DNA from 3 places in the Paenibacillus sp. F024 genome. Region 1 is predicted to be linked to each of the others. Evidence: riboswitches for the same ligand, from Rfam matches in the RefSeq annotation. Region 1 holds a riboswitch; each other region holds the start of a gene.
What was found. Region 1 has a riboswitch for cyclic di-GMP ahead of ACZYR9_RS23310 (methyl-accepting chemotaxis protein). Riboswitches for the same ligand answer to the same signal wherever they lie in the genome.
Positions count from the first base shown of each region.

Region 1 (10,046 bases):
CCAAGCCGTAATCGGATTTGGCGGACGCTAATGCCGCCGCAGTGCTGACAGCGGCGGCAATCGGCCCGACGCCTGCCGCCAAGACGTCGAATCGGCTGTCACCCTTTAATCCGCGGCAAACAGCCTCCTTCTCGGCATCGACTGCCGTCATGACAAGAACCCGTTTTCTTTGCTCCTCCGAGTTGGATGAAAAGAAAAACGGGATATCCTCGATGTTTTTTGCTTCCATTGGTATATCCCCTTTGTTTGGTCAACCCCAAAGCTTCATTCGTAAAGGATTTTACTCCCGGTCGTATGTTAGACATTATTATTATAGTACTTCAGCCGGACTTGAACAAATGTCGGCAAGCCGTCGGAAGATCTAACCCGGACTTTGGATCAGCTCATTCGTCGTTTGAGCCATTTCCCAACTATACTCATCAACCAATCGTCCGTCTTTAAGCACCAGCACCCGGCTGCACATGAATCGGACGGCTGCCGGATCGTGAGAAATAAACAAGCAGGAGAACCCCAGCTCCTTTTGCAGTTCCTTCAATAAAGTCAAGACTTCGGCTTGAATCAACGCATCCAGGCTGGCCGTAGGCTCGTCCATGATGATCATGGCCGGCTCTATGCTGATCGATCTGGCAATGGCCACGCGCTGCTTTTGTCCCCCGCTTAATTCATGCGGATATCTGTACAGCAGGTCCGCCGGCAGTCCGACCATGTCAAGCAAGCGTTCGGCCTTTTGGGCGCGCGGTTCACTGCTGTTCCCAAGAAATGCCGGAGATCGGCCTTTCCATTGATCAAGCGGCTCCATAAGAGAGTCGATCACTTTCAGCTTCGGATTTAAGGAGGCTGACGGATTTTGGAAAACGGCCTGCATCTGTCCTCCCAGCGTCCTGTAAGCCGCATCATCGCGTTGATGAAGCATGACATTCTGAAACCGCAGCTCGCCTTCATCCGCACGCTCCATCAGCAGTAAACATCGGGCCAGGGTACTTTTGCCGCTTCCGCTTTCACCGACGAGACCGAGACACTCTCCGCGTTTGACGCTAAAGGAGATTTCATGGAGTGCTCTGAAGCCCTTACGATAGGTTTTGGTCATCCTATTGACGGTCAACAGATCCTCATTGAAATTAGGAATGTGTTTGTTCTCCTTCGATGCTTCCGGTGGAGCTTTACGGAAAGAAGCCGGGCTGATAGAGGTTAACGGATGGGAGAAAGCTTGTTCTAATGCCGGAACAGCCGCGAGCAGCCGCTTTGTATATTCATGTCCCGGATGCTGCAGCAGTGACATGGTTTCTCCGGCTTCGACGATGCGCCCTCCGTGCATAACGGCGATTTTGTCTGCATACGGCTTTACGGTCCGCAAATCGTGGGTAATGCACAGCACCGCACACCGGGTTAGTTCCTTAAGCTTCGCAAGGAGCCGGAGGATCTCTTCACCCGTTACTTGATCCAGCGAGGCGGTCGGTTCATCTGCGATCAGCAGTCTGGGCTGAAGCATCATCGCTGCGGCGATGGATACGCGCTGTAATTGACCTCCGCTCAATTGGAAGGGGTAGCTTTCATAGACCCGTTCCGCGGGCAGGCTCACTTCTCGCAAAATATGCAAAATTCGAGCTTTACGCTCTTTTCGCGTCAGATGGAGGTGGGAACGGGCGGCTTCGTCCATTTGCTTGCCGAGGGGAATGAAAGGGGCAAACATGCCGGTATAATCCTGAAACACATAAGCGATTTCTTTCCCGCGGATGGCGCCCAGCTGCCGCTCTGAAAAATTCAGGAGGGACCTGCCGCAAAACAGGATATCGCCCGATTCAACCGTAAGCGCCTCCGGGAGCAGGCCGCCGACCGCCAAGGCGGTGACGCTTTTGCCGCTTCCGCTTTCGCCGATGATCGTGAGCCATTCTCCCTGCTGAATCGATAAATCGAGTTCGCGGACGATCGGCTGCTGTCCTGCGGATATATTCAAGCCGGTGATGTTCAAGACGGACATAGCTGTCACTCCTATTGTTTTCTTACATCCAGCCGGTCACGGAGCCGGTCGCCGAGAATATTGGATAGCAGGACAAACAGCATAATCAGCAGACCCGGAGCGAGCATTAAATAAGGGGTGCTATGAAAATAGGCGCGGCTTTCATTCAGCATCGAGCCCCATTCCGGAGTCGGAGGCTGAACGCCAAGTCCAATATACGATAGTGATGCAATCATCAGAATAATTTTGCCTATGTCCAGTGTTGCGATAACAATCACATGGCTTAATGCATGCGGAAGCAAATGTTTTACGAGGATCCGAAAGCGGCTTAACCCGTTTAATCGGGCTATCGGGATATAATCCTTATGCTTCTCGGACATGACGCTGTTTCGGATGACGCGGGCATAAGCAATCCATTTGACCGAAATTACGGCAAGGACCAGATTGATGATGCCCGGCCCCAGCAAGCCGCTTAGGATGATGGCCATCATATAATCGGGGAAAGCCAGGAAAGAATCCGAAATGCGCATAAACAAACGGTCCATCCAGCCTCCGGCATACCCGCTGATCAGTCCGGCCGGAACGCCGATGCCAAGCGCCATAAGCACAATGACCAGGCTTGTCCCCACGGTATTGCGGCCTCCGAGGATCAAGCGTGAAAGCACATCCCTGCCTAAGCCGTCCGTTCCCAGGAGATGCTCCGCACTTGGAGATTGCAATCTTGCGCTCATGTTAACCAGGTAGGGATCATGAGGAATCAGCAAAGGCGCAATCCAAAGGCCGGCAAAGAAAAAGAATATGAGGAAGCCCCGGCGGGAGAGCTTGCCTCTTCCAAGCTTCGTATCCATTACAGCTCGCCTCATCGTCCCTCCCCCTTCAGACGAATTTCGGGATTGAGAGTTCGGCAGGTCAAGTCTACCAGCAGATTGATGATCAGCACGAGGGTTCCCATCAATAAAACATATCCTTGAATTACAGGATAATCCCTGTTCAGAATCGCATCCACGACCAGCTTGCCGATCCCGGGATAGGCAAACAGGACTTCGACCACCACGGTTCCTCCAAGCAGGCTTCCCAAACTGACGCCGAACATCGTAATGACTGGAGCCAGGGAGTGACGGAATGCGTAGAACACCAATATGCGTTTGCTCCCGATGCCCCGGGCCCGGGCTCCCCGTATGAATTCCTGCCCCAAGCTTTCGATAAGGCTGGAACGGATCAGACGGACATAGACGGCGGCCATCGTTAATCCCAGCGTCACCGAGGGCAGAATCAGATGCAGCAAGGAGCCCGTGCCCATGGAGGGGAAAAGCCGGGCACGTACCGACAATCCCTCAATGAGAAGGAGGCCCAGCCAGAAGCTGGGCACGGAAGTACCGACAATCGCGAGGAGACGGCTGAACCGGTCGATCCACCGGTCACGGTATAGAGCAGACAACGCGCCCAGCGGAACCGCAATCGCAATTAATATCAGCAAAGAAGTGCCGGTCAACAACAGGGTGGCGGGTAATGTGCTTAACAGCTCTTCGCTTACCGGCCGGTTGGTCATGTAAGACATGCCAAGATCCAGTCGGACAAAGCGGGAAAGCCAGTTCGCGTACTGGATAATGACAGGCTGGTTCAACCCCATCATTTCCCGCTGCCGTTCGAGCTGCTCGGCTGTTACCGCCACATCGTCAAACCTCAGCAATTGCCGGACCGCATCCCCGGGAGCAAGCTGTATGAAGCAGAAGCTGATAAAAGAAAGCGATAGGATGAAAAGAACGAGCTCCAGGCCTCTTTTTAGGACAAATCTCATTTTACTTTCACATCTAATTGGTTGGTCAGCATGTAATATTCACTTTTGCTTGTTATCCAATGCTCCACGTTGTCTCTATAGACGGCCAGCGTATTCGGATGAACAAGATATGAATAATAGGTTGCTTGGTCAATCCTCGTCAGCGCCTGCCGGATCAGATCATTTCGTTTGACCGTATCTACCGTTTGATCAAGCCGGCTGATGAGTTCATTTAATTCCTTATCGTTAATTTTGCCGAAATTCAGCGTACCTCCGGGAGCAAACGACACGTTCAGAAAATAGCTGGCGTCGCCGCGGGGAGCGATTAACGGACTATAAGTGCCCAAATCCCAGCTGTCGTTGGTCATTAAATAATCCTCATATTTATCAACCAGCTCGATGTTGATCGTAATCCCCAGCTCTTTGGCCTGCGACTGCAGCACTTGGGCAAGCAGCGGAAATTCGGCGCGGGAGGCATAGGTAACGAGCTTGAACGTCAACGGTTTTCCGTCTTTGGTTACCTTGCCGTTGTCGACCTGGAAGCCGGCTTTTTCAAACCAATTTCTTGCAGCGTCGGCTCCGGATGGCTTGCCGGAATAGGATGGAACAAACGGAAAATCAGGCAGGAACGGACCCTGCGCAACAGTCGCCTGTCCTCCCATGATCCCGTTTTTCAGTTCTTCGCGATGGACGAGCGCATCAAAGGCCTTGCGAAGGTTTTCATTTTGAAAATCAGGGTGTTCTGTATTGAAAATCAGTTCATGCGTCCTCAGGCTGACTACCGAATCGAGATGCAGGCTTGGATCCTGCTTGATTTTGCCGATGCTTTCTACCGGAGGGCGATAGACGATATCCGCATCTCCCGCCAGTAAAGCGGATAACCGGGCATTCGCATCCTCATTAAAAGCGAATGTGGCTCGATCCAGTTTAGCCGGGCCGTCCCAGTATTCATCGTAACGTTCCACCTGAAGAGCAGTCCCGGGCGTAAAGGAAGTCACTTTAAACGGTCCCGTTCCGATCGGCTTTTGGTCCGTCCCTTGCTCAGCCGTATCGATAATCGCCGTGTTGGGATGCACAAGCTCGGATGGAAATTGGGGGAACGCCTTCCCGGTGACGATATGTAACGTTTGTCCGCTGGCATCCATGGATTCGATTTTCAATACCTGCTTGATTCCCGGATTGATCTCCATAGCGCGTTGGAGAGAAAGCTTTACCGCTTCGGCATCCACCTTCTTGCCATTGTGAAAGGTTATTCCATCCCGGATGGTCAACGTCCACTGCCGTCCGTCATCGCTTTTCCACTCTTGAGCGATCCAGGGGCGGATGGTCAAATCATCACCGAGCTTGACCAGCGTTTCGGCAACCCCGGCTCTAAGCGGTGTATAGTCCAGATGAGGATCGATCGTTTTACTGGAAAAATTAAAGAGAAAGGTCAGCTGCTTTTGCGTGGCTTGCTCCTTTGCGGAATTAGACTCGGGCGAGCAAGCGGTAAGCATAACCAGCAAAAGAAATAAGAGCGCAAGTGCGAATGGGGATTTATTCAATGTAAACCTACCTCCAAAGAAAGTTCTGTCCCGTTAGGGGGGATGAGTTGTTTCTCATCTTACCCCATTAGCGTACGAAATTTCATGACTCGATAGGGCTATTCCTGCAAGAAAGGGGTGACAAAATAGTATGAATACGTCTGACACATTATATTTGCATGGTACAGGGTTCATGCCCGGGAATTTGTTCTTAACCATGTGTAAAAAACCAACAGCCGCCGCTGTTGGTTTTCTCATGAGCAGGTGATCAATTCACAGTGTCTTAAATCTGGCAGAGGCTCAGACATAAGCCTTGCCTTTGGTTAGTATACAAGGCACGCCTTTACCTACAGCGCCGGGCAGCGACATTTTTTGCAGGTAGCGCCGTCCTCTTTCACATTTGAGGCAGCGTGCGCAAACATTTGAGGTTACGACCTTCATATTGAATTGATTTTTGTCTATGGAGGACTGAGGTGTTTTCTTATTGGCTTTTTTATTTTTGCTCACGGTTTTCATCTCCTAAGGCATGGATATTGCATACTATGACGGAATGCTTCGTTTGGTCACCCTGGCGAAAAACCGGCGATCGCTTTAAAATCGGATCAAGTAAAAAAATGTGTCTTATCCTGTTTAAAAAAGAGGAATGTACGCGCTTGGTGTTGAATCACTAAAGGTATTCGGGGTACGGATTGATAAGCCGGCATACGGCGTTTACCCTTTCACCTGAGGAGGACGATAATGAAGTATTTGTTTTGTCAAAAGGTTAAAATAGTAGATATGAATGACGAGATCATGGCCGAGGTATTGTTCAACCATGGTGAATATGAGGCGCCGCTGCTGTCCGTCGGATCAAGTGTGGTAACCTATCCGCTGGGACTTAAAGAATTTGAAGTGGTGCATGATAAAAGAGAAAGCCGACGCGAGCGCTTCAAGGTGTTGGATGTCGAAATCGATTTGATCTCTAGTCCGACGTCTACCCGTGTTTTTCTTGAGCCGGTCACTCTGATTATCGGCCAGCATGATGTCGGTCAGATCGAGATCGATTAAGCAGGCGCGAAGAATGGGGGATTGAAGTATGAACAAAACGTTTGTCGCCATCGGAAGTATCTGCGCGCTTCTGTCCGTCGCGTTCGGGGCCTTCGGTGCGCATGCGTTGAAGGGGGCATTGTCGCCGAACATGCTCGCGAACTACCAAACAGGCGTGCAATACCAGATGATGCATTCACTCGGGCTGATTGCCGTTGGGCTATGCGCGTCGGTTCTGCCCGACAGCGGACATTTGCGTCGAGCAGGGTGGTCTATGTTTGTCGGCATCCTTGTTTTCTCAGGGAGTCTATATGTTCTGAGCATTACAGGAATTACGGTGCTTGGAGCGATTACGCCGATCGGGGGAATCGCCTTTATGCTCGGCTGGCTGTCGCTGGCGCTTGCGGCTTGGAAAAGTCCGTCCAAATCATGATGCTACACAGGGAAGATCGTCCGGTGCGCCGGGCGGTCTCTTTTTAAGTGCTCAAGTCTTCGTTTATGGTGCGAATGGTTTCCAGACCGTATGCAATGGATGAAGGTTGAAAAATGAATGTCGAATGAAGGAGGAAATTAGCGGATTTGTGTAGAAAATGATTTCCACCAAGCAGTTTATGCAGCACAATCTATACGCAAAAGTAAGCGAGGTGCTTCACGAAACCGGACTGGATCCTTCTTTTTTGGAGCTTGAGATCACGGAAAGCAGCGCGATGGATATTGACCACGCTGCGACACTCCTTCATGAACTGAAGAAACTCGGAGTGAAAATCAGTATTGATGATTGCAGAACGGGGTACAGCTCATTGAGCTATTTGAAAAAGCTGCCGATCCATAGGCTGAAGATCGATCGCTCCTTTGTCAGCGAATGTGTAACCAATCCGAACGATGCGGCGATTATAGCCTCCATTATGTCGATGACAAAACATTTGAACCTGCGCGTCAGCGCCGAAGGGGTGGAGACGGAAGAACAGCTGCACTTTTTGCGGAGCTATCAGTGCAATGAAGTTCAAGGCTATTTCTTCAGGCCTCCGGTCTCGGCCGAGAAGGCGTTCGGATTCATGAAGCCCCAGGGTGAAGCATAGAGATCTTACCGTCCTGCTGAACGGACGACGGTATGTCCTCTTAATGTATTTCATAATCGTCAATTTCATTGATTTTTATCAGATATACTTTCTTCTCGTCAACATGATAGACCGTCACGCTTTCGCTTGCCGCGTCTGTGCTAATAATTCGACAAGGCAAGCTGAGCTTAATGCCCTTGCCTTTGACGATAGATAGCCGGACCAGGGTATTGTTCTGCTGGAACGTCTTCATCTGCTCCCAAATCAGCCTGTGCGGGTCGTTTTCCGGGCGGTAAGGTTTATTTCCCTTGCCGTTTGGCATGTTCTCAGCCGGAGAAGTGTTTGTTTTGGCTGGTTCCTGCTTATTTTTGATTTTCGATTCGTTGAGAGCCAGCTCAATTTTTGTGCCCAATTCTATTCCCTGCTTAATTTGATAATCCTCAACCTGTGTCGTATTCAACAAATGCAGCAGCGTTTCCAAGGCACGCCCGTTGGTTTCATCCTCTATCATGATGTCGACGTTGAATAAAAACTTGCGCTTGGACGGATTGTCTCTCTCCATAGGCGACCCCTCTTTTTCGAAATACTTACTTTATACTATACCACTATTTTGTTATTTAAAGCAGTAGGTACCTAATGGATATACCGCTTTGGAATGGCACGCATGGGGCAGGACATACATATACTGACAGCATACGGTAGATAAGAGGAGTGCTTATCATGATGCGAATGGAACCGGTTGATCTGGGAGGCCGCACCGCTCTGGCGGTCGAGGTCAAGCTGCCCAAAACAACCCTGCTCGTTGTGACTACGGATAAAGGCTATATTATGTGCGGAGCAAATAAGTTAGCATAGCTTGGATTAGTCACGAGCTCATCGCCTAGGTTTCCGTGGGACAAGTATTCTCCATCTGTTATTATGTCCTGACTCCTTCTGATTTGTGATTAGAAAAACGTCAAAGTATTCCGTTATTGTGACCCGGATTGTGATCTTGGTTTGTTTAATGTTAAATAATGCATACAATGATTACCTGAATTGTATTTATTTTTTTTGCAACATCTGATATATTAGATATTAGGAAGGAAGTCCTACATCATGATAAAGGCAAATCCGTCGAAAGGCGGAGACGCAAAGCTACGGGTCTAACGCTTGAATAAGCTATGATCGCCGGGTTACCGAATATAGTTAACCGCTAGCAAGGTGGCTATTTCATTAGGAAATAGTCATTTTTTTAATAATGAAAATACAGAAAGAGGATGTTATTTATGAAACTTAAGGTTGGTAAAAGGCTGTCGATGAAATTTACTGTGGGCAAAAAGCTGATTGGCGGATTCCTGAGTGTATCCATGCTTCTTGGAATAATCAGCTTTATTTCGTATTACAACATCAAGAAGGTAGAACAATCGTTTTCTGATTTGGTTGATCGTAATGCAGCGATATTGGCAAATGCAAAGGATATTCAATTCCATGCTTCACAGCAAATCGCCGGTATGAGAGGGGTTTTATTGCATGAGCAAGGTTCGGAAGAGATCGTACAGACGGCTATTAACGAAATGAATGAAGAAATAAAGGCTACATACGAATTGGTTCAAAGCCCGTCACTTATGGAAGCGCTACAAAAGCTTCAAATATTTAATGCCGAATTCAAAACCAATTCAGATGCGGTCATTAATTTGAACAAAACCAATCCGGCTGAAGCGAATCGGCATTCCGTACAAGTCTTATTTCCTTTGGCGAGAGAAATGAGAGACATTTCCAACCAAATTGCTGCCGATCAGGCTAAAATGATGGAGGATGCGAGTCGTGCGAACATGAATTTGGTTGGTTCGGTGCTCACAACGGTCATTGTCTTGAGCAGTTTTACTTTCGTCTTGGCTATTGCCATCGGTTTAATCATTTCCCGAATGATTACGAGACCTATTCTCGCTATAGCTGACGGTGCTCAAAAAATTTCAAACGGCATCCTGACAGAAGGTGATCTTAGAGTGAAAAACCGTGATGAAATTGGCGATCTGGCGATTTCCTTCAATCAGATGAAAAAAAATCTTCGTCATTTGATTGGTGAAGTAGGAATGAATTCCGAGCAGGTAGCAGCTACTTCGCAAGAATTATCTGCGAGTGCTGAGCAAACGAGTAAAGCAACGGAACAAATTTCAATGGCCATTCAAGAAGTGGCCTTAGGGTCGGAAAAGCAAGTTCACAGCGCCACAACAGCCAATGAGGCGGCGGTTGAAATTTCTAGAGGGATGAACCAGGCAGCCATGTCTATTCAATCTGTAGCTGATTTAACGTTGACTGCCAGCGAGAAAGCGAATGCCGGTAATGAAGTGGTGTCCCAGGCCGTGGAGCAAATGAACAGTATGCAGCAGTCTGCCGGACGCACGGCGGAGGTTATTCATTCCCTTGGTGAAAAATCAAGGGAAATCGGTCAAATCGTACAGATGATTACGGAAATAGCAAATCAAACGAATCTACTGGCTTTAAATGCTGCAATAGAGGCCGCGCGGGCGGGGGAGCATGGACGAGGGTTCGCTGTGGTAGCTGATGAAGTAAGGAAATTAGCGGAACAATCCGGTGACGCGGCGGGCCAAATTCGAGGTCTGATCGGGGAGATTCAAAACGAAGCAGAGAAAGCTGTACTATCGATGAATGAAGGCGCATCCATCATCAAAGAGGGCATTCACATGGTTAATCTAAGCGGTGAT
Region 1 covers NZ_JBVASZ010000035.1:16,959-27,004, forward strand. Annotated here, with positions in the region: gene ACZYR9_RS23255 (futalosine hydrolase) at 1-229, opposite strand, end outside; gene nikE (nickel ABC transporter ATP-binding protein NikE) at 362-1,978, opposite strand; gene nikC (nickel transporter permease) at 1,990-2,820, opposite strand; gene nikB (nickel ABC transporter permease) at 2,817-3,755, opposite strand; gene nikA (nickel ABC transporter substrate-binding protein) at 3,752-5,230, opposite strand; gene ACZYR9_RS23280 (hypothetical protein) at 5,558-5,773, opposite strand; gene ACZYR9_RS23285 (hypothetical protein) at 5,996-6,304, shown strand; gene ACZYR9_RS23290 (DUF423 domain-containing protein) at 6,333-6,716, shown strand; gene ACZYR9_RS23295 (EAL domain-containing protein) at 6,874-7,362, shown strand; gene ACZYR9_RS23300 (hypothetical protein) at 7,403-7,903, opposite strand; gene ACZYR9_RS23305 (hypothetical protein) at 8,062-8,196, shown strand; cyclic di-GMP riboswitch class I at 8,435-8,521, shown strand; gene ACZYR9_RS23310 (methyl-accepting chemotaxis protein) at 8,607-10,046, shown strand, end outside.

Region 2 (10,046 bases), on a different contig from region 1:
TTCATGAGTGCACCATAGTCAATCGCATAGTCGAGGCGGGTAGCCGGATCTTTCTTGCGGGCAGCCCCAATGGACTTGAGATAAATGTTATAAAGGCCGCGGTATTTATTGCCGCCGGATGGGTTTCCTTCCGCGGTAGCGCCGTGCCAAGACGTCCGCTCCTTGAAATCTTCGACAAGCTTCAAGAATTTGCGAGCGGTTTCAACATCGCGTACCTTTTGCAGGACATAGGGCTCGGCGCCAATCAATTCATCGGTTTCCGCCAGATTGGCGGCGCCGCCGTAGCGTATCAATTCCTGTGCAATCCAACCCAGCAGCGGATTGGCGGAAATTCCGGAAAAGGCGTCGGACCCGCCGCATTGCAGTCCAATCTTTAGATGGCTGATAGATTCAGGGGTCCGTTCTATCGCATTGACCGTCGGCAGCCATTCACGTACAATGGTTTCCCCTAAGGTCAGATTATCTTGAAAGCCGCCTTTGAGGGACAGGAACCGATGCAAAACATCATCTAAAGGATAATCGTGTTCGCGCATATACGCTTCGACCATCTGGTTGGTCACGGATCCCATGCCGTTATCTACGATTAAGACCGCACCCACGTTCGGATTGACGATAAACCCGGCCAACGTGCGCAGCAATAATGCCAGGTTATTCGGTTGTTCTGCATCCCCTTCCGTATGCGCCACAGGAACAATCCCATCCGCTTGAGGATAGTTCTTCAGTTCGCCTTGCAAACGAGCGGCGAGCTGCTTGACATAGCTCCCCGTGCGTGAAGTTGTGCCCAACAAGACAATCGTGTTACGGGTACCCACGCCGCGCGCTTGGCTGCGCCGATAACCCAGGAAGGTGCGCTTGTCCGGATATGCGGGCAGTGCCGGGGCCGGTTGAAAATTCGCCTCGTCCAGAACAAAAGGATGAAGCTCATCGGCAAAATTCGGCGTCGCCGGCAGCGCAAATCCCAGTGAGCGCACGCTAAGCGCTTCCAATACGCCTTTGTTGATCACATAATTGCCGGGCTGAATCGGCTGCAGAGCCACACCAAAGGGCAATTCCCAGGAAAGCAGGTCTTCACCGGGGGCAATCTCCTTCACCGCAAAGCGATGGCCTTCCATGACCGTGTAATCCAAGGTCAAGGTTTGACCTTGATAGTCAATGATGGTGCCGGCGTCCAGTTGACGTATAGCAATAGCTACATTATCACCGGGCAAGGGGAGTCTGCCAACTTCGTCAAAGTGATAAGATTGGGTCATAGATGAATAACTCCTTATTTAAGATTTACTTGATTTAAATATGATCCGCAGCCGTACAGAACCTTGAAGAGCTCGCTGACCGCCATAAGAAAGTTTGAAACCGATTACAGAATGCTGAAACGAAACTGGGCAGCAGCGCATCTCCATGTACATATTGTATCATAAAATGAAATAATTGGCTGGTCTTTTCTGTGCAAGGGGTGTTGCTTAATGCGACTTTTAGCGAAAGGAGATCGGCACGTTGAGCCCAATCCAAGTTCGTTTCATACCAGTCGATGGAACAAGGCTATGATCAGCTTCCGTACGAATGAGCAAACCGTAAAAATCCACAACCGCAGCCGGTTGTGGATTTGTTTTCTGTCTAAGACGAGCGGTGCCAAAGACATGCCCTTCCCGTATAGCACCTACGGTCAGCGATAGGATTGAGATTCTGTAAATCATGGCCGCACCCACCCTAACATGTTATCATGGTGGGGGGAGCTAAGGCGCCGGTACCGTGTAAGCATATGGGCGATGATCGCCGATTAAGGCTTCAACGCTTTCCATCCGGCATAATCGTGTACGGCGATTCCGGCAAAGGCGGGATGCGTCTGCAGCTGGGAGTTCAGCTTCGTAAGCTGCTGGTTCATATATGCCGTACCCTCCTCATAGAACGTAATGAACGCCCTTTCCGAGATGCTGAGCGTCTCGACCGCAATCACGGCGGGAATGCCCGCATCGGCGGCCTCATCCAGCTCTTTCGAGGCAATTCCGGCGATTTTCTCGGCGGTGTCGCGATAAGCCATGATCGTAACCGAATCGTATTGGCGCATCATCCAACGGCTTAAGGTTTCACTGCCGTCCGGTACTTTATAGCTGCACAGCCAGAATGGGATATCCCCGCCAACGGGAAGCCCCATGTCCGCTGCTTCCTGTACGATATAACGCATGTTATTTTGCCACTGCGGGATCATGGCCGCCTGATTTGTCTTCCACTCATAGAGCGAGTAAGGTTCAATATCGAGATGAATCCCGCTGAACTTCTCGTCCTGCGCAGCACCGGCTTGGTAGGTCTTGACCCAGCTCAGAAACGCAGCGATTTTCGGCTGTTCCGACTCGAACGCCCATCTCGGCTTACCGTCAAGAGCATGGACTTCGATCCCCCGGGCTTTAGCCGCTTTAATGAAGTTCTTGTAATAGGAACTGTGGACGTCGCGGTTCACTTGCAGGTAGATCGTGTTTACACCATTGGATGTGCTGAAATTCAAAATTTCGGTCGCGGACGTTTTGATCAGAGGGGTCTGCCAGAGCCAGGTCGACTTGACGGGAGCTTGCGCACCGGCCGGCGACGGGTGCCATCCTAAGGCTCCCAGGAAAAGAATGGCGAGAAAAAGCGACAGACGACAGTGGTTTAACATCATGTTGAATCATTGCTCTCCTTTGATGCATACCGGATCAGGTCCTTTGAATCGGCAGCCCGGTTGACGTAGTGTGAACCTTCCCACGCCTCAGACCCGTGACTTTGCGTCCCCGCCCTTCGGCGGATTTACACTGACGATATGGGTAATAGTGGAATAAACCTAGTGCTTAGTATATATAGTTCAACCCTATTCGGCATGAGTCCTGAGGCCCATGTTTTTGTTAAGCAATTGTAAAAACACCACGGAGAGGTAGATGATGGATGACAAAAAAGAAAAAGCTCTACATCACTGCGGCCGTCTTCATCCTTGGCGTCACCGTGCTTTTCCTGCGGCCGTTCGGAAGCGATGAGCGCAGCGAACGGGTGACGTGGATATGGGATCTGCAGAAGCTGAACGCCGATCATGACGGGTCTTTGGTCCGGTTTTTGCAAAAACAGAATGTCCGCACCGTGTACTTGTATTTCAACGATTCGCAAAAGGACGAGGAGACTAAAATGGGGTACCGTACCTTTATCCAGTCAGCGTCAGAGGCACAGATTGATGTTCACGCACTGGGGGGCGAGCGTCATTGGGCACTGACCCGCCATCATCCCCAGATGACCGGGTTTTTGAAGAACGTGATTGCCTACAATGCGTCCGTGCCTGCCGAGGCCAGGTTCACCGGCGTTCACCTTGATGTGGAGCCCTATCTGCTCCCGGAATGGGAAAGGAACGACAAAAAAGTCATTCAACAATGGATGAACATGATGCGGAAATTTACGGTGTCGGCGAAAGAACATTCACTTGAGACCGGCGTCGATATACCGTTTTGGCTCAACAAGTATCAAGTGCCGGGTCCCGATGACGCGTCTGTGCGTTTGGACGAATGGATGATCCGCCAGACGGATAGCCTGGCCATTATGTCGTACCGCGATCGTGCCGAAGGAGAAAACGGGCTGATCGATATCGTGAAGCACGAGATCGATGCTGCGAAGAAATTGGGCAAGCAGGTGTATGTCGGCGTTAATCTGGCTCCGGATGAAGCCAACCATTTGAGCTTTCACGAGGAAGGAATCGCTGCTTTCAAGGAGGTCGAGAAGCGGGTTCTGGCCGAATACGGACGTTCGGACGCCTTCGGCGGTCTGGCCGTGCATGACCTGGCCGAATGGCTGCGCATGGAACGATGGAACACCAAAGGGCAGCGCCTGTAACAGGCGCTGCCCTTTGGTGTGCTGCTTTTATGATCTGTACGACGGGCCGCTTAAGGCTTCAGAGCTTCCCAGGCTTCGAACTGGTGAACGGCAATACCCCTGAAGGCGTAACGATGGCTGAGCAGCGATGCCAGCTGCTCAAGCTGCCCGTTCATATAGGATCGGCCTTCCTCGTAAAAGGTAATGAACCCCCCCTCCCTACTGGGCAGAGTCTCCACTGCTACCATCGCCGGTATGCCGATGTCGGCCGCCTGCTCCAGCAGTTTGGACGCCATGAACCCAATCGCATACGCGGAATCCCGGAATGCCAGAATGGTGACCGAATCGTGCTTGCGGATCATCCACCTGCTCAAGGATTCGCCGCTTTCCGGTACCGTGTATTTATGCAGCCAGAACGGCAAATCGACGCCAATCGGCAGCTGCATCCGATGAGCCTCCCTCACCATAAATCTTACGTTATCCTGCCATTGCGGGATAAATTCCTCCGTGTTGTCGAACCAGCCGGGGAGGACATACGGTTCGACGTCGATGTGTATTCCTGTGAACCTCTCGCCCACCGCCGAACCGGCCTGGTACGTTTTCACCCAATTCAAAAACGTTTCGATCGCGGGACGCGAGGAAGTAAAACCCCACTCCGGCTTTCCGTCGAGAGCATGAACTCCTATACCCCGCTCACCCGCCGCCTTAATAAATTTCCGGTAATCGGAAACTTTAACATCCCGGTTGATCTGCAGAAAAACGACCTTAATTCCTTTCGCCGTGCAAGTGTCCAGAATGGAAAGAGCCGAATCTTTTATTTTTTCCGTATACCATATCCATGTAGCTTTGACCGGGGCAGGAGAACCGGTCAAAGCTTCCGCGTTCGCTTGCCGGGGAATGGCGCAAAGAACGTTCAGAATCACGACTAACAGCAGAAACAAACGGGCATGGTGACTTTTCAATGCCTTTCTCCCTTTAGCCTGACACGGCCTCGGCCAGCGGCAGGAGTTGTTCATCCGGCGCTCCGATTTTGTAGATGTGCGGCAGATCGTACGCCTTCAGTGCATTGCGCGTGTCGAGAATCGGCACACCCAAGTCGGCAATTTCCCCGTAGGCGACGGCCTCATGATTCGTAATCAGTACCATGCAGTCGTAGGAACGGAACTTATCGAGATCGTAAGTGATCGAAGTCACCTTGCTGCCGGACTTATCCCTAAACGAGGTGGCGAAAGGATCGAAGTAATCCACCAGCGCCCCGCCCTCCCGGAACAGCTCATAGACTTCGAGGCCCGGCGATTCGCGCAGATCGTCCACGTTCGGCTTGTACGCCATGCCAAGAATGAGCACTTTGGATTTCCGCAGCGATTTGGAGTAGATATTAAGGATGTGCGCTGTCTTATTGGTAACGAAGTAGGGCATGTTGGTATTGATCGACTGGGCAAGTTCTATAAAATTGCTGTAGAAGCGGAAGCCCTTCGCCTTCCAGGATAGGTACATCGGATCCAGCGGTATGCAGTGACCGCCGATTCCGGGCCCGGGATAGAACGGCATGAACCCGAACGGTTTCGTGCTGGCTGCCTTGATCACCTCCCAAATATCGATGGACATCCGTTCGCACATCATAGCCATCTCATTGATAAAGGCGATGTTTACGCTCCGGAACGTGTTCTCGAGCAGCTTGGACATTTCGGCCACTTTCGGCGAGGAGACCGGGACGACCGTATCCACGATGTTGCCGTACAGCAGGCTGCCCAATTCCATGCAGGCTGGCGTTGTACCACCGAGTACTTTAGGGGTGTTGAAAGTGTTGTATTTTTCGTTGGAAGGGTCTACACGCTCCGGCGAAAAGCAGAGGAAGTAGTCCCGGCCGGCCACAAGTCCCATCCCCAGCATTTCCCGTTCGATCAATTCCTCGGTCGTTCCCGGATAGGTCGTGCTCTCAAGAACGATGAGAAGCCCTTGTTTCATATGCGTCTTAATCTGATCAACGGCATAAATGATGTATGAGGTATCCGGATCCTGATTGGCGCTAAGCGGGGTGGGTACACAGATGGATACGGCATCCAGCTCCTGCACCACCCGGTAATCCGAAGTGGGATGGAATCGCCCGGTTGCAGCGACAGCCTGGAGCCGATCTTGGGAAATATCCTTAATATAAGAGACCCCATCCTTTAGCAGATCGACCTTGTTCGTGTCCAGGTCAATACCGTACACGGTAAAGCCCTTCTCTACCATCTCGATGGCAAGCGGAAGCCCGACATAACCGAGCCCGATAACGCCAAGCACGGCACTTTTGCTTTGGATGTTAGCATACAAATGCGCATAGTTTGAATTCATTTTTCTTCAGCCTCCTTGAGTATGGGTTTACATTACAGCAGACGTTCGATTCTGGCTTCGAGCTCCACTGGGGAAAATGGCTTGGTGATGTAATCCGCCACGCCAAGCTCAAAACATTTGCTGATCGCTTGCTCCACCCGGTTATCGGTGAACACGATCACTTTCGCTTCAGGATCCTCATCATTGATGCGGGTAAGGAAGTGAAATCCGTCAATGCCCGACAGGTTGAGATCGGTAACAACGACATCCGGCCTTTCTTGTCGAAATAGATTTAGTCCCGTCTTACCGTCCTTTGCAGCCAGCACGCGGTATCCCTTCAGCTGAAGACGGAGCTGGAGGAACCGGCGTACATCCTCATCGCCATCCACCAGCAGTACGGATTGAGTTTCATTGGATTGGTAGTGGTCATGGAAAATGACGACGTTCTGCGATGCCGGCACCTGTTCAAACACGTCCGTGACGGCCTGAAAAAAGGCGGGGTTACGCTCGGCGCTTGGCTTCACATTCGCCAGCATGACGGTGAATGGGCTCTGTGCTATCCCGGAGAGAAGCTCCTTGATGCGCAGCGCCGTGTAATGGGTATGGCTCAAGGCGGAGTCAAACAGCAGCAGAGCGATTACCCCCTTGTCCGGATCCGCTTTGATATCCGCCGTTCCCCCTGTTTCCGGACCGATAATGGATTGAATGCCCTTCACCGCTTCCTGAAACGGCTGACCGCAGCGGACAAGGATGATGCCGCAGCCCTTCCAGTCCGCACCCTCGGCGTACCAGAATCGCTCCACGACCGACTCGTACATCATCTCGTTCAATTTTCGTACCTTTAGCATGATACTCATGTTCACTCGCCTCCTGGGATTTAGGTTGATGATTTGCTTGCCGCATCTTGATTCCAGCTCTGTCTTGTCATAACGCCCCAAGAATTGTTTTTTTGCATATATTCAATGTGCCCCTGGAGCCGCCATAATACCCCAATCTGGTAATACCCGAGAAACATGAGGGCGGAAAATGCGACCATTTTGAGCGTATCCCGCATGCGTGGGTATCGACGGAACGCCATTTCCTCCAGAATGAGCGAGCCGATGCTGAGCAGAAATCCGGTGAGGAAGTTAATCAGCATGAACATAAGCAGTACCTTCCACCCGGTCATTTCCATCCAGGCATAGCCTACAAGCGCGAGAAAGCCGGTAATCTTGAAGTAGGGGTTCAGTGTCTCAAACAAAATATTGTAGGGCATAGTCAGCATCCCGAACATTTTATACTTCAGACGGAATGCCATATCGTAGTTCTCGCTCATGTTTTTGAGGTTCCCCCTGCCCCATCGCCTTCGCTGGCTGCTGAGAATCCGGTACGTATCCGGCGCCTGCGTCCAACATACGGCATCCGGGCAGTAAGCCACCTTGTAAGGAATGTTGTTCTCCAGCATATACCGATGGAGCTTGATCACGATGTTCATGTCTTCGCCAGGGTAACCTTCCCGGTATCCGCCGACTTTGATGACGTGCTCCTTGCTGAACATCCCGAACGCCCCGGACACGATGATCAGCCCGTTGATATGGCTCCAGCCGATGCGGCCGCCAAGGAACGCCTTGATGTACTCCATCGTCTGGAACATCGGCCATAGCTTGCCCGGCAGCCGTACATCCGTGACGACACCGTCTTCGATCCTGCTTCCGTTGACGACACGCACATTTCCGCCGACGGCGATCGTTTCTTTTGGATTTTCCATGTAGACGCGAGCCATCCGGATCAGGGAATCCTTCTCCAAAAGGGAATCCGCGTCGATCGAAGTAATAAGAGGGTAATGCGACAGGTTGATGCCCGCATTCAGGGAATCCGCCTTACCTCCATTCTTCTTGTCGATGAGATACAGGTTGGGGTAAGCCGGATTGTGATAAATCGCCTTAATTTTGCTCGAGTCGATCACATACCGCACTTCATGCTCCATAACGGACAGGCCGAACGCGTCGATCATGACCTGCAGCGTATTGTCCTTCGATCCGTCATTCACGACAATGACCTCATATGTGTGGTAATTCAGCGTCAGCAAGGACTTCACACTTTCGATAATCGTCACTTCCTCGTTGTATGCCGGAACCAGAAGAGAGACCGGGGGAACGAACTCCGATCCCGAGAGGGTTTGAAACCGGGAATATGCGGCCCTTTTCGTCATGGCATAGATTCCCCGGTAAGAGAAAAACAGGATTGTAAAATAGATCAAGCTGACCGCGACGACATAATAGGTGATCGCCGTTCCGTAAATAAGAAGCAAGTCCCTCATTTTCTTCACCTCCTTTAGGTATATCTCTCATCACCCGGCGATGGTTTCCTGTCCGCCAGAAGATGATGTTTGCTCTGTGTTTGCAGGGATTGTACCGAAAAACCGCTCATACACGAACCGCTGCATGATTCGGAAGCCCATGCGTCTAATATCCTGCTCGTTGGGATCGTACTGACTCAATTCTTCCCGGATGACGCTTTGGGCTACTGCCGCCTCACATTGGGTACTAGGGCCGGACGCCGCCTTGCACAAAGCGCTGAACCCTTCTTGGCCAAGCATCGCGAGACTTTTGGCGCCTGCATATCGTACCTGAGCGATCGGATCGGCGAGTGATTCGGTGAGCAGCCCGATGCTGCCTTTCATGCCGAGCGTTCCCATTGCCTGGGCAGCCGCTGCCCGAATCTCCCAGTCGCGGTGGCTCACCAGGTGGCGTATCCGGTGATCGGACAGCATTCCACTGCCACGGAGGAACAATCTTGCCGCCTCCACGCGAATCTCCTTGTCTTCCGTATCCACCAGCTGATAGAGCAGCTCCGCCATGCCCGGATCGGTGTGCTTTTGCAGCAGAACCAAGCCCAGCTTGACTTGCTCTGTCGTGTGGCTCTGCAGAAACTGCTCCACCAGCTCGTTGTAACCAAACTCAGATTCTGCAATGATATCCGCAATCAGCTGATAGGCATCTTTGCCCGGCACCAGCAGCAGTTTCGCCATCTCGACCAGCTCTTCCGGCTTCCGCGTGCATTTGGCCACCGCTCTGGCCACGATGAACATCAGCGGTCCACGCTTCATGGAGCCAAGGTACCGCAGCATCGCCGGTACCGCCTGTGCCGAACGCATGCAGCCCAGATAGTGAACCGCGTCAAGCTTGACCCAACCGAACGGGCTCTGCAGCCGCTTCAATTGCCGGTTGATGAGACCCATCTCCTCGCACAGCCTGATCAGTTTCCCCTGCGGCCTTCCCTTCAGCTGGTCGATCCAACCAATCAGCCGGCTCTGGATAACAAGCCGCTCCGCTGCGGAAAGTCCGGCAGGAGGAGGATACAGCTCCCCCGCACCGTCCAGACTCGCGAGCACATACGTTAACCAGTCCTCATGTTTGGCCAGAACCTTCCCTGTCAGCTTCCGCTGCCGTTTGGCCCGCAGCTTAAGCGCAGCAAGAAGGATCAGGCCGGCGGCAATGAGACAGACGAGCACAACGATGAACGCCTGCGCGACCTGTAAATTCGAATACATGGCTTTACCTCCGTTCTTCCGTTAACGCTCCAACTCCCTGTATAGGGATTGCATCAATGTATAGCTTTGCTTGAGACGCTCTGTGTAGGTGACCGTATCCCAAGGGGACCAAGTAAATCGGGGCGCCTTGGACACAGGGAAGGCTTGTGCTTCGGCGTCCAGGCCGGTAATGCGCTTCGTACTTTTGTCCATAAACCAGGGAATGAACCGGATGCCGTCCATTTTTGCCGTCTTGAATACCTTGTCCGGCATGTCGTAACTAACCGCCTGAAGTGAGCTCGGATCCGCAAGCCCCAGGAGCATCCATGGAATGCGCAGCTCGATGAAATCCCCGCTGTACTGCCACATGGCCAGCGAATTGTAGGACGGGTCCTGCGGA
Region 2 covers NZ_JBVASZ010000005.1:92,832-102,877, reverse strand. Annotated here, with positions in the region: gene ACZYR9_RS07830 (UxaA family hydrolase) at 1-1,250, opposite strand, end outside; gene ACZYR9_RS07825 (hypothetical protein) at 1,775-2,650, opposite strand; cyclic di-GMP riboswitch class I at 2,698-2,790, opposite strand; gene ACZYR9_RS07820 (hypothetical protein) at 2,911-3,840, shown strand; gene ACZYR9_RS07815 (hypothetical protein) at 3,891-4,781, opposite strand; gene ACZYR9_RS07810 (nucleotide sugar dehydrogenase) at 4,795-6,156, opposite strand; gene ACZYR9_RS07805 (response regulator transcription factor) at 6,189-6,992, opposite strand; gene ACZYR9_RS07800 (glycosyltransferase family 2 protein) at 7,013-8,434, opposite strand; gene ACZYR9_RS07795 (HEAT repeat domain-containing protein) at 8,465-9,667, opposite strand; gene ACZYR9_RS07790 (hypothetical protein) at 9,689-10,046, opposite strand, start outside.
Region 2: it holds a riboswitch for cyclic di-GMP, as region 1 does, so the genes downstream of both, ACZYR9_RS07825 (hypothetical protein) here and ACZYR9_RS23310 (methyl-accepting chemotaxis protein) in region 1, are expected to answer to the same signal.

Region 3 (10,046 bases), on a different contig from region 1:
CCACCTGATTGACAACCTCACACATGACCGGATTTACCTTTCCGGGCATAATGGAGGAGCCCGGCTGGCGGGGAGGCAGCATAATTTCACCGAGACCTGCACGCGGTCCCGACGCCATCAATCTTAAATCATTGGCGACTTTGGACATATTGATCATGCATACCTTCAGCGCCGAGGAAACCTCCGTGTAGGCATCCGTGTTTTGCGTAGCATCGACCAGATGCTCGGCGCTGACCAGCGGGAACCCGCTCTCTACCGCCAAGAGCTCCACTACGCGAACAATGTATCTCGGATCGGCGTTAAGTCCGGTTCCAACCGCCGTCGCCCCCATATTCACCTCGTACAGATGCCGCTGCGAATGTGCGATACGCTCAATATCCCGCGAGAGCACCCTTGCGTAGGCTTCGAATTCTTGTCCGAGACGGATCGGAACGCCATCCTGCAAATGCGTCCGCCCCATTTTGATCACTCCGTCGAAAGCTTTCGCCTTTTCGAGAAAAACGGCATGCAGCTCGCGCATGGTTGCAAGCAGCTTCTGTATGGATGAAAGGAGGGCGATATGAATGGCTGTCGGAAAAGCGTCGTTGGTCGATTGCGCCATATTGACGTGCGTATTCGGACTGACCGAAAAATATTCCCCTTTCGTTCCGCCCAAAAGCTCGATCGCCCGATTGGCAATCACTTCGTTGGCGTTCATGTTCAGCGAGGTGCCTGCTCCTCCTTGTATCGGGTCAACAATAAACTGATCGTGCCACTGTCCTTCAATAATTTCCTTTGCCGCTTGAACGATAGCCTGCCCGATGCGCGGATTCAGCTGCTTGATTTCCATATTAGCGGTGGCAGCCGCTTTCTTCACCAACCCTATCGCGCGGATCAAATCGGAATGAATTTTGTAGCCGGTGATCGGAAAATTTTCCACTGCCCTCAGCGTCTGAATGCCGTAGTAAGCTTGAGCCGGAACCTCTTTGGAGCCCAGAAAATCTTTTTCTACTCGCATCTGTGTCAAGATCGTATCCTCCTATCGTCGGAAAAGCATGAAAGCAGCTTGCTTGTTTCCCCGGCAAGATATGATAACAGCCTTTACTTATAATTATGCCCTCACCCTTGCTATCGCTAACCCGTCGTAGGCCGGCAGCAGCACACCCTCGAGTCGGGGATCCTGGGCCACCATCTCCGTAAACAGCCTCATCTTCGCAACCGCATTTCCCTTTGACTCCGGATTTATGGCTTTCCCGCGCATAAGTACATTGTCCCCGAGGATAACAGCCCCCGGATGAGCCAGCCTGATCGCCCACTCCAGGTAATTCGGGTAATTGCCTTTATCCGCGTCAATAAAAAAGAGGTTAAATCTTCTTCCTTCCTCCTCAAGTGCCTTCAGACTGTCCAGCGCTTCACCGACCCGGTATTCCACATTCTGTCCAAACCCCGCTTCGCTAAGATGCTTGTAAGCCAGATCCGCATATTCTTGCTTCAATTCCAGCGAGACAAGCTTACCGTCCTGCGGCAAACCGCGAGCCAGACAGATGCCGCTGTAACCCCCGAGCGCTCCGATTTCCAGCACCTCTTTTGCCCCTGCGATGCGCACAAGCATGGTCAATAACCGCCCGTAACCGGCAGCGATCGAAATTTCCGGCATGAGGTTGGCGCGGATGCTTTCTTTCACCCGCTCCAGCAGCTCATCCGTATCAAAAAGCTCATCAAGATACTGCTCCGCCGTTAATGGCGATGTCATGTTGTTTTCCATTCCTTCCCGATTCCGAGACATACGGCTGCAGCACTTAATCATTGCTGCTAATACGTTTGCCTCGTTGTATAATCACTGTCAATCGCCTATACTAATTAATTGTATGGCTTTTCCAAGCTTAGTTCAACCTGTTTATATTCGGGCTTTTCCCTTCATAACAGATACGGAGTGAATCAGTATGACATTACATTCGATTGAAATTATCGCCACCTCCCCTATGGGGCTTGAGGCCGTAGTGGCCAGAGAGGTTCGCGATCTAGGCTACGATCAAGTCACGGTTGAAAACGGTCGGGTGACGTTCGTCGGTGACTTTTTAGCCATATGCCGCGCCAACCTGTGGCTTCGTACGGCCGACCGCGTGCTCGTCAAGATGGGACAGTTTAAAGCCCGTACCTTTGACGAGCTGTTCGAGGGAGTAAAGGCTCTGCCTTGGCCGGATTGGATTCCCGAAGACGCGGAGTTCCCCGTCGAAGGAAGATCGCACAAGTCACAGCTGTCCAGCGTGCCCGCATGCCAAGGCATTGTCAAGAAAGCTGTTGTGGAAAGCATGAAGCTGCGATACGGCACGGAGTGGTTCCCCGAAACCGGCGGACGCTTCGTCATTGAGATGTCGCTTCTTAACGACACTGCTACGTTAACCCTGGACACCACCGGACCCGGTCTTCACAAGCGCGGCTACCGCAAGCTGGTAACGGAGGCCCCGCTGAAAGAAACCATGGCGGCGGCCATGGTACTGCTGAGCCGCTGGCAAGTCGAACGCCCGCTTTATGATCCGTTCTGCGGCTCGGGTACGATTCCGATCGAAGCCGCGATGATCGGATGGAATTTGGCTCCCGGCTTACGACGCAGCTTCAACGCTGAAGAGTGGCCGCTCGTTCCTCATGAATTATGGAATCAAGCCCGGGAAGAAGCTTATGATTTGGTAAAGGATGACATCCCTCTCCAGATTACAGGCTCCGATATCGATCCGAAAGCCATTGATGTCGCATTGGCTGCGGCGAAATCGGCCGGTCTGGCAAAGGAACTGACCCTGCAGGTGAGCCCGGTTGCCAAGGCCATGCCGCGGGGAGACTACGGCTGTATCATCACGAATCCGCCTTACGGCGAGCGCCTGGGCGACCACAGTGAAGCTGAACGGGCCATCCGACAATTTAGCCATGTATACGAGCAGCTGCCTACATGGTCTGCCTTTATCCTAAGTCCAAACAAGCAGCTTGAGCATCACATGGGGCGCAAAGCCGACAAGAAGCGCAAGCTGTTCAACGGCCGAATCGAATGCAATCTATACCAATATTTCGCCCCCGGCGGTCTATACGGCTGGCGCAGCAACAAGACAGAGTCTCCTCCCGATGCTTAAGATGGGCGGTCCGCTCTTTCGATCATCCTCTCCTGATTTTACTATTTCCATGTTGAGGTAATGGCAGTCTCAAAACCGGACAAACCAAAGAACCGCTTTAATGGCATTACGCCATTAAAGCGGTTCTTTTTGCGCTATGTATGGGTATTTCAGTTTGGCCGTCAGGCCTGACGAACCGTAGTCCCCCTGCAGCTCAAATAATCGAACAGCGGCATGAAAACGTCATTTTCCGCTTCACATCTAACAGACAGCTTGACCTCACCGCGCCAGTAAAAATTAATGATTTGATGGCTGCGCCCCTTCACCATTTCGACGTCCCACCATGGCGCAGACAGTTCATAGACCTCACGGTTGATGAACAATTTGGGGCCCTCGTTTGACAAAAACACGCCTACGAAATCATCCCCCACTTTCGTGTAAAAGCCTTTTCTTGATACGATGCTTCGATTCTGACCCTGCATCAGTTTCACTCCTTTTTCAAAAACAAAGAAATTCTCCATCTACGGGCACAAGAGTCTGCAAGTCTATGCGTCGCTCCGCACCTTCGATAACTGGCTGGCTTTGCGCCGGAACCTGCACTTTAGCCCCTATAGCTTTGCGTGCCCAGGCTTTCGCCTGGTTTGCCTTTATCGAGTACGCTCGAAAAATGTCTTTTTATGAAAGTTTATTTTCTTAAGAATAAAAGATAAGACCTAAGGAATACATAATTCCAATTTCCCAATTTCAACAAATCTATTGAGCCTTTGGAACTATTTTCAATGATTAACCTTCTATTTACACTAAAATCGCCCCTTCAGAATACGATTTTAGATGCTTGACACCTAAAAAAATGAATAAAATAGAAAAAAGCGGATTTTGAAGCCCTTATGGAATCCGCTGCAATCTGCGGTCCTATAAGCGTCTCTTCATCCGCTTTAATGTCACTTCACATATTTACTAGCCTTCTCGATCGCTTCGTCCTCCGTCTTGCCGGTAACATATCTGCCGTTGATGAAGATGAAGGCAAAGCGGGAGCATGGACCGCAGTAAGATTTGCATCCTACCTTGATTTCCGCGTCGGGGGCCAGCTTCTGCAATTTGGGCAGCGCCGTTTTGATTCTCATATGCTTGCATTTGTCACAAATTCGTATATCGTTGGCCATACGGGTGTTTCCTTTCTATTGCAGCTTACCTATACGGAACCCGACTAAAGCATTAGTGGTCGCCGTGGTTGCCTTTGCCCGGATTGGTCACCGAGAAGCCTTCCTCAGGCACATAGAAATAATCGATGCGAATCCCGTCCAAAAACGGATCATCCTTCTGAAGAATAACGTCGATGCCTTTGTCGGTCGAGACGACGACATCGTTCTCCGTAGGCTTGTCTAATTTCATACCGTAATGGGCATGATCACCGTGCGCATGCGTCACGAATACGCGAAGCTTCAATTCCTTGTCTTCTTCTTTTTCTATTTCGGCCAAAAGCACTTTGGCGGCATTACGCGAAATTTTGCAATTCATGACTTCCATCTCCCAGCGCTATCGTTTTCACCTTATTGTATAGAAACTCGGGAGCGAAAGCAACTTTTATTGCAATACGATGATCGTACGGCTGCATCCGACTGTAGACTTACACCCCATTCATATCCGTCCTCGTTCCCCATCCCCGGTACCCTCCGTTGTGTTGCTATTGTGTGACTTGTTATATAAAACGGAAAGTAGTGAATAATTTTAGATATTATGACAATGGAAATATTAACTTACCCTAAGGTAACGCGCTTCAGGTATCATACACCCAGCGCTTCGGTGAGCTGCAGCGCAAAATCAAATCCGTCAGCCCCAAATCGTTAACGGACACGCTGCGTCACCTGGAGGACAACGGCGTGCTGAAACGGACAGCCTACCCGACGGTCCCCTTTACCGTGGAATACAAGCTTACGCCTAAAGGCCAGGATTTGCACCGGATGTTAAAAGAAATGAAGCTCTGGGCGGCCGGATGGTGTACGCCAGCCGCAGAGGAATGATAAACCCGAGGTGACCGAATGATTCATTTTTACCGCAAATATTACAAAACCATCTTCGACATTGCTCTCCTGATTGTCACGGTGTATTTGTTCATGTACATCTTCAGTCTCTTATACCGGATTGCAACGCCGATCTTCTTTGCGTTTCTCATTTACATGATTATCGAGCCGCTCGCTAAATTCCTGCACCGCAGAGGGCTCAAGAAATCGATCGCTTCCGGCATCTCGACCATTTTATTTATTTTGGTCATTCTTGGGGCGATTACCGGACTCGGCGCTATTTTTACAACGCAGATCTTACAGCTTAAAGACAAGTTCCCCGAGTACACGGCCGTCATGGAAAGGGAAATCATACAGCGGTCCGAAGCTCTACAGGACTATTTGGGTCCGTTGCCAACGCAGGATCTGATTGAGCAGGCCAAAGAGTATTCCGCAGTCATCACCAGTAAAATCACCCAATTTGTGACCGGCTTTATTACGGGAACGTTTACGGCATTGACCTCCGTCTCCACCTTCTTGATTAATTTTGCCATCGGGATCATTCTGGCTTATTTCTTGAGCATCGAGATCGAGTCATGGAAGCGGACGGCGGAAGAGAAAACGCCAAAAACGTTTAAAAAAGCGTTCCACTTTCTGCGCGAAAATGTATTGAAAGGCATCGTCACCTACATCAAAGCACAGGCTAAGCTGATTACCCTTACCTTTATCGTCGTTTTCATTTCGCTGCTCTTATTGGGAGTGAAGAACGCTTTCTCCATCGCGCTGCTATCCGCGTTATTCGACGTGCTTCCGCTTTTGGGCGTATCCACACTCTTCATCCCGTGGATCATCTACCTGTTCATCGTTGGACAAACGACGCTGGCGATCTGGTTGTCTGTGCTGCTTGCCGTGGTCATTACAACCAGACAAATCCTTGAGCCCAAAATCACCGGCGATTCGCTAGGCGTATCCGCCTTTACCATGCTCGCGTTCATCATCATCTCACTTTCGCTCTTTGGTGTCGCAGGGTTGATTTTATCGCCGATACTGATCATTCTGATTAAGGCGCTGTATGAACAGGGATACTTGAAAAGATGGATTCGCATGCCTGCCGAAGAATATGAACAAGAAACCGGGGCCATCCGTTAGGCCCAAGCTACAACAGAGCTGCCCGCCCGGGCAGCTCTTGCCATTCATGCACCGTATTTACGCTCAGCCCGATCGGTAAACCAGTTCATCAGCAGCATCATGACGGCAACATCGTCAATAGGCAGCGCCGGCAGCGCATCAGGCATAATCCAATACACCAGTGCCGGGACGGCGAACAGCAGCTTCTCACGGACAGGAATTCTCGAAGAGCGCAGCAGCGGCACAATCCGGCGAAACACATGCGCCCATCGCCTTATCGATAATAAACGTCTCCACATGATGCTATCTCCTCCCTTGTGCTGCTCTTCAAACTCCTTATTCCCATTATACACCATTTGCATAGCAGCTTGCTGCATGGCGCACAGTATAACAAAGAAGCAAGCGAACGGCCGTTATGGCAGCGTCAGCTTGCCCCTTATCAAAAATACGCTTTTGCTATTTATGCTTTTTGCCTTGAACCGACGCCAGCCCCTCCAGCATGAGAGGAGTGAGATCGTAATAAATTTCCTCGAACTGCGAAAGAGGCAGCGGGTTAACACCGAAACCGGCTTCCACGGTGAATCCGGGTCGCCGATACTCTTGTATAAACCAATCTTTATACCCCGCATCGCTGTCCTGCAGCTTAACCGCTTCATATCCGCTCACTTCGGCCCAACGGCAAGCTATCGCTTCCGATTCCCGGGGCTCCAGCTCCCGGTAATTCCAATAGATTTCTTTTCCCTGTGTGTGAAACGCTGCCACAAGCTGAAAATCACGGCTTTTCGTGAATTCCGCCATTGCCGCCGCTTCCGGTTCGGTGAGCGGAGCAATTCCGGTATAATCCCTTGGACCCGGCCCGGGGACACTGCGGCGGTCGCGTTCGATCTCCCAGTTCGCCGGGAACTGATCATTAAGATCCACTCCGCGAATGTTCGCCTTCCAGCCCGAGAAATCCAGCGACCTGCCGTTCCATTCGACCAGCCGCTCATAATAGGGGTTTTCCATGGAAAGGCCGTTCAATACAAGCTCCACCCCGTCCGGATTGACCATAGGCACGATCCAAAGCGACGTTTGTTCGAACAGCGGCTTTACGTCACGTGCTCTAAGCGGTGAATCGTTCACATAAGCCGAAGCGTAATCCTCGGTGAATTTCATTAAAAGCAGGCTCGTAATCCATTCATTGGCGTGAAACGAGCCGTTATAATGCACTTCTACCGGCCCCGTTCCGATACGGACGGCGGGAATGCTCTTCCCGAGTACGCTCCTGCCGATCGAATAAACCATCAGGAACGGATACTTTTGCTCCAAGAGCATTAAATCCCTTATCATGTCCCGATAATCGTAAGGTTTGGCCGAATTCAAAGCTTCCGATGTCCTGACAGGTGGAACAGCAATGGTTTGTCCGGTACAAAAACGATGCGCATTCTTGCCCGTGCTTGCCATAATCAGATCTGTCCAGTTTACTTTGTTCCTTACGGCCATGTGCAACAATGGTTCTCCATACCGTAATATAGCAGGGAATATCATGGTGCAGCTCCCCTTCCAAGCATTAATCATCGAACCACGAATAAAGGCTCGATTGTCTAGCTAATGCTTATGACGGAAAATTAGACAATATTCGGAACCTGCCAAACCACAGGCGTTACTTTGATTTGCTCGTTCAGCCATGCTTGCGCGATCTTCTTGAACAATACCGGATCTCCGCTGCAGAAAAACTGATGGACGGGTACGGCGCCCGAAGTGACCAGCATCCCTTTATGATACAAGATTGTACTGATTTCCCGTGCCGTTTCGTCCGCAGAGCTGATCAGGGCAACCTCAGGTCCCATAACCGAAGAGATCATGTCGGAAAGAAAAGGATAATGCGTACAGCCCAGGATCAAGCAGTCCATCGGCTTCTGACGCAGCTCGTGCAACGTCTCCTCTACAACCCGCCGCGTCTGCTCGGCATGGAACAAGCCCTGCTCCACCAGCGGCACGAATGATGGACAAGCTTGACTGACCACCTGAATTTGCGGCGAGATTTGGCGTAGAGCGTTCTCGTAAGCACGGCTTTTGATGGTGCCTTCGGTTCCGATGACGCCGATCCTCTGACTTCTGCTCGTTTTGATCGCTGCACGAGCCCCCGGATGAACTACACCGACGACGGGGATCGATAGTCTGCTGCGAATCTCTTCAAGAGCCACGGCCGTTGCGGTATTACAGGCTATGACAATCATTTTGGGATGAAATTGAAGTAAATAGTCAACAATCTGGTGGGTAAATCCCAACACCTCTTCGGCCGGCCGCGGGCCGTATGGTGTACGGGCCGTATCGCCGAAATAGATGATCTTTTCTTGCGGCAGTTGACGCATGACCTCCTTGACTACGGTCAATCCCCCTACCCCTGAATCCAGTATGGCTATCGCTTGCTGCACGTGATTTCGCTTCCTTTATGTTGGTGTGTTAAACCGAATAATGTACTTTTCAGTTTATGAATTGCGGGAACAATTGGTACCAAGCGCTACCGTATACGCGCAAGCATTATTTTATCTTAACAGACCCCTTGACTAATGAAAACCCGCAGCCGGTTCGCAGATCCAGTGCTTGTCTTTATCGCGGCGGCTCAATATCGTTCAAAAGGGCAAATTCGTATCCTGCTTTTCGCACCGCTTTAATGATTCGGTCAAGAGCAAGGATATTTTCTGGCGAGCCTTGATGCATCAAGATGATGTTTCCGTCATGCAGATTGTTCATAATGTCGTTATACGGATCTTCCGCTCCGTTCTTGCGCGGCTCCCAATCTCTCATCGCCGTAGACCAAAACACGGAGGTATAGCCCATATCGGATACCATTTGTAATAGGTGCATGTTATATCTTCCGTAAGGGAACCGGAAATACGGTTGAATTTCCTTGCCCGTTACTTCTTTATAAAGCTTTTCGTAATCGTCAACCTCTTTGCGTACCTGTTCATCCGTTTGGTTGTTCATATCCGTATGCGTCATGGTGTGATTGGCGACCAAATGCCCATCGTTCACCAGCGTTCGGATGAAATCCGGATTTTTCTTCACGTTGTATCCGGCAATAAAAAAATTCGCCTTCACATCGTTATCCCTCAATGATTTGACCAGCAGGTCTATATCCCCGAGCGGGCCTCCGGTATCGATGGTCAAGTATACCTTCTTACCCGTTCCTACCCATAATGCCTTCATATTCTTCGTATATTTTTTTGTATCTCCAGGAAAATCCGGCACCTGACCTTTCGGCTTCTTCATGTAATACCACGAAAGCGCCTTTCGATCTCCGGGTAAGGCAGGCATAGCCGCGGACTCCTTCGGTTTTACCTGATCCTTTACAACAGGTCCTGCCGGGTTTCTCGGTCCCGTTGATGCTGCAGACGCCTTGCCGCCGCCGTAAACCGTGTTTGTCACCGGGGAACCTGCATCCATGGGCGGTGCTGCGGGCTCGGTTGGGGACGGCGCGGTCGTCCCCAAGCTCGTCGGATCGGCAGTCGCTGCCGGAGGCTTGTCCGGTACCCCTTCGGAAACGGGAGGCTTTGGCATCTCGGCCGTCGGTTCCCCGTTGCAGGCTGCCGCCAGCCCGCAAAAGACGGCGATAATAAACCAGCTCATTCCTTTTCTAATCATCTCAGTTCTCCTTCGCCCGTTGGTATAATCACCTTGCCCATGCTGCGGCGGCTTTTTATTTGCGCTCTGCGGCCCACATCAAAATGTGCAGGACCGTAATGATCACGAATGCGGTTAATGCCAGGAAAGGAATCGTGATAAATCCGAAATAATTCACATAGTCAACGTCGCATGGAATCGGACCGCAGGCTTGTGCAGCGTTTTTAAACCA
Region 3 covers NZ_JBVASZ010000013.1:77,703-87,748, reverse strand. Annotated here, with positions in the region: gene aspA (aspartate ammonia-lyase) at 1-997, opposite strand, end outside; gene ACZYR9_RS15145 (O-methyltransferase) at 1,091-1,732, opposite strand; gene ACZYR9_RS15140 (THUMP domain-containing class I SAM-dependent RNA methyltransferase) at 1,923-3,101, shown strand; gene ACZYR9_RS15135 (hypothetical protein) at 3,263-3,562, opposite strand; cyclic di-GMP riboswitch class I at 3,645-3,736, opposite strand; gene ACZYR9_RS15130 (YuzB family protein) at 4,022-4,243, opposite strand; gene ACZYR9_RS15125 (iron-sulfur cluster assembly accessory protein) at 4,296-4,598, opposite strand; partial or broken gene ACZYR9_RS15120 (winged helix-turn-helix transcriptional regulator) at 4,871-5,101, shown strand; gene ytvI (sporulation integral membrane protein YtvI) at 5,120-6,229, shown strand; gene ACZYR9_RS15110 (hypothetical protein) at 6,274-6,507, opposite strand; gene ACZYR9_RS15105 (M14 family metallopeptidase) at 6,665-7,690, opposite strand; gene racE (glutamate racemase) at 7,816-8,625, opposite strand; gene ACZYR9_RS15095 (delta-lactam-biosynthetic de-N-acetylase) at 8,801-9,835, opposite strand; gene ACZYR9_RS15090 (disulfide oxidoreductase) at 9,891-10,046, opposite strand, start outside.
Region 3: it holds a riboswitch for cyclic di-GMP, as region 1 does, so the genes downstream of both, ACZYR9_RS15135 (hypothetical protein) here and ACZYR9_RS23310 (methyl-accepting chemotaxis protein) in region 1, are expected to answer to the same signal.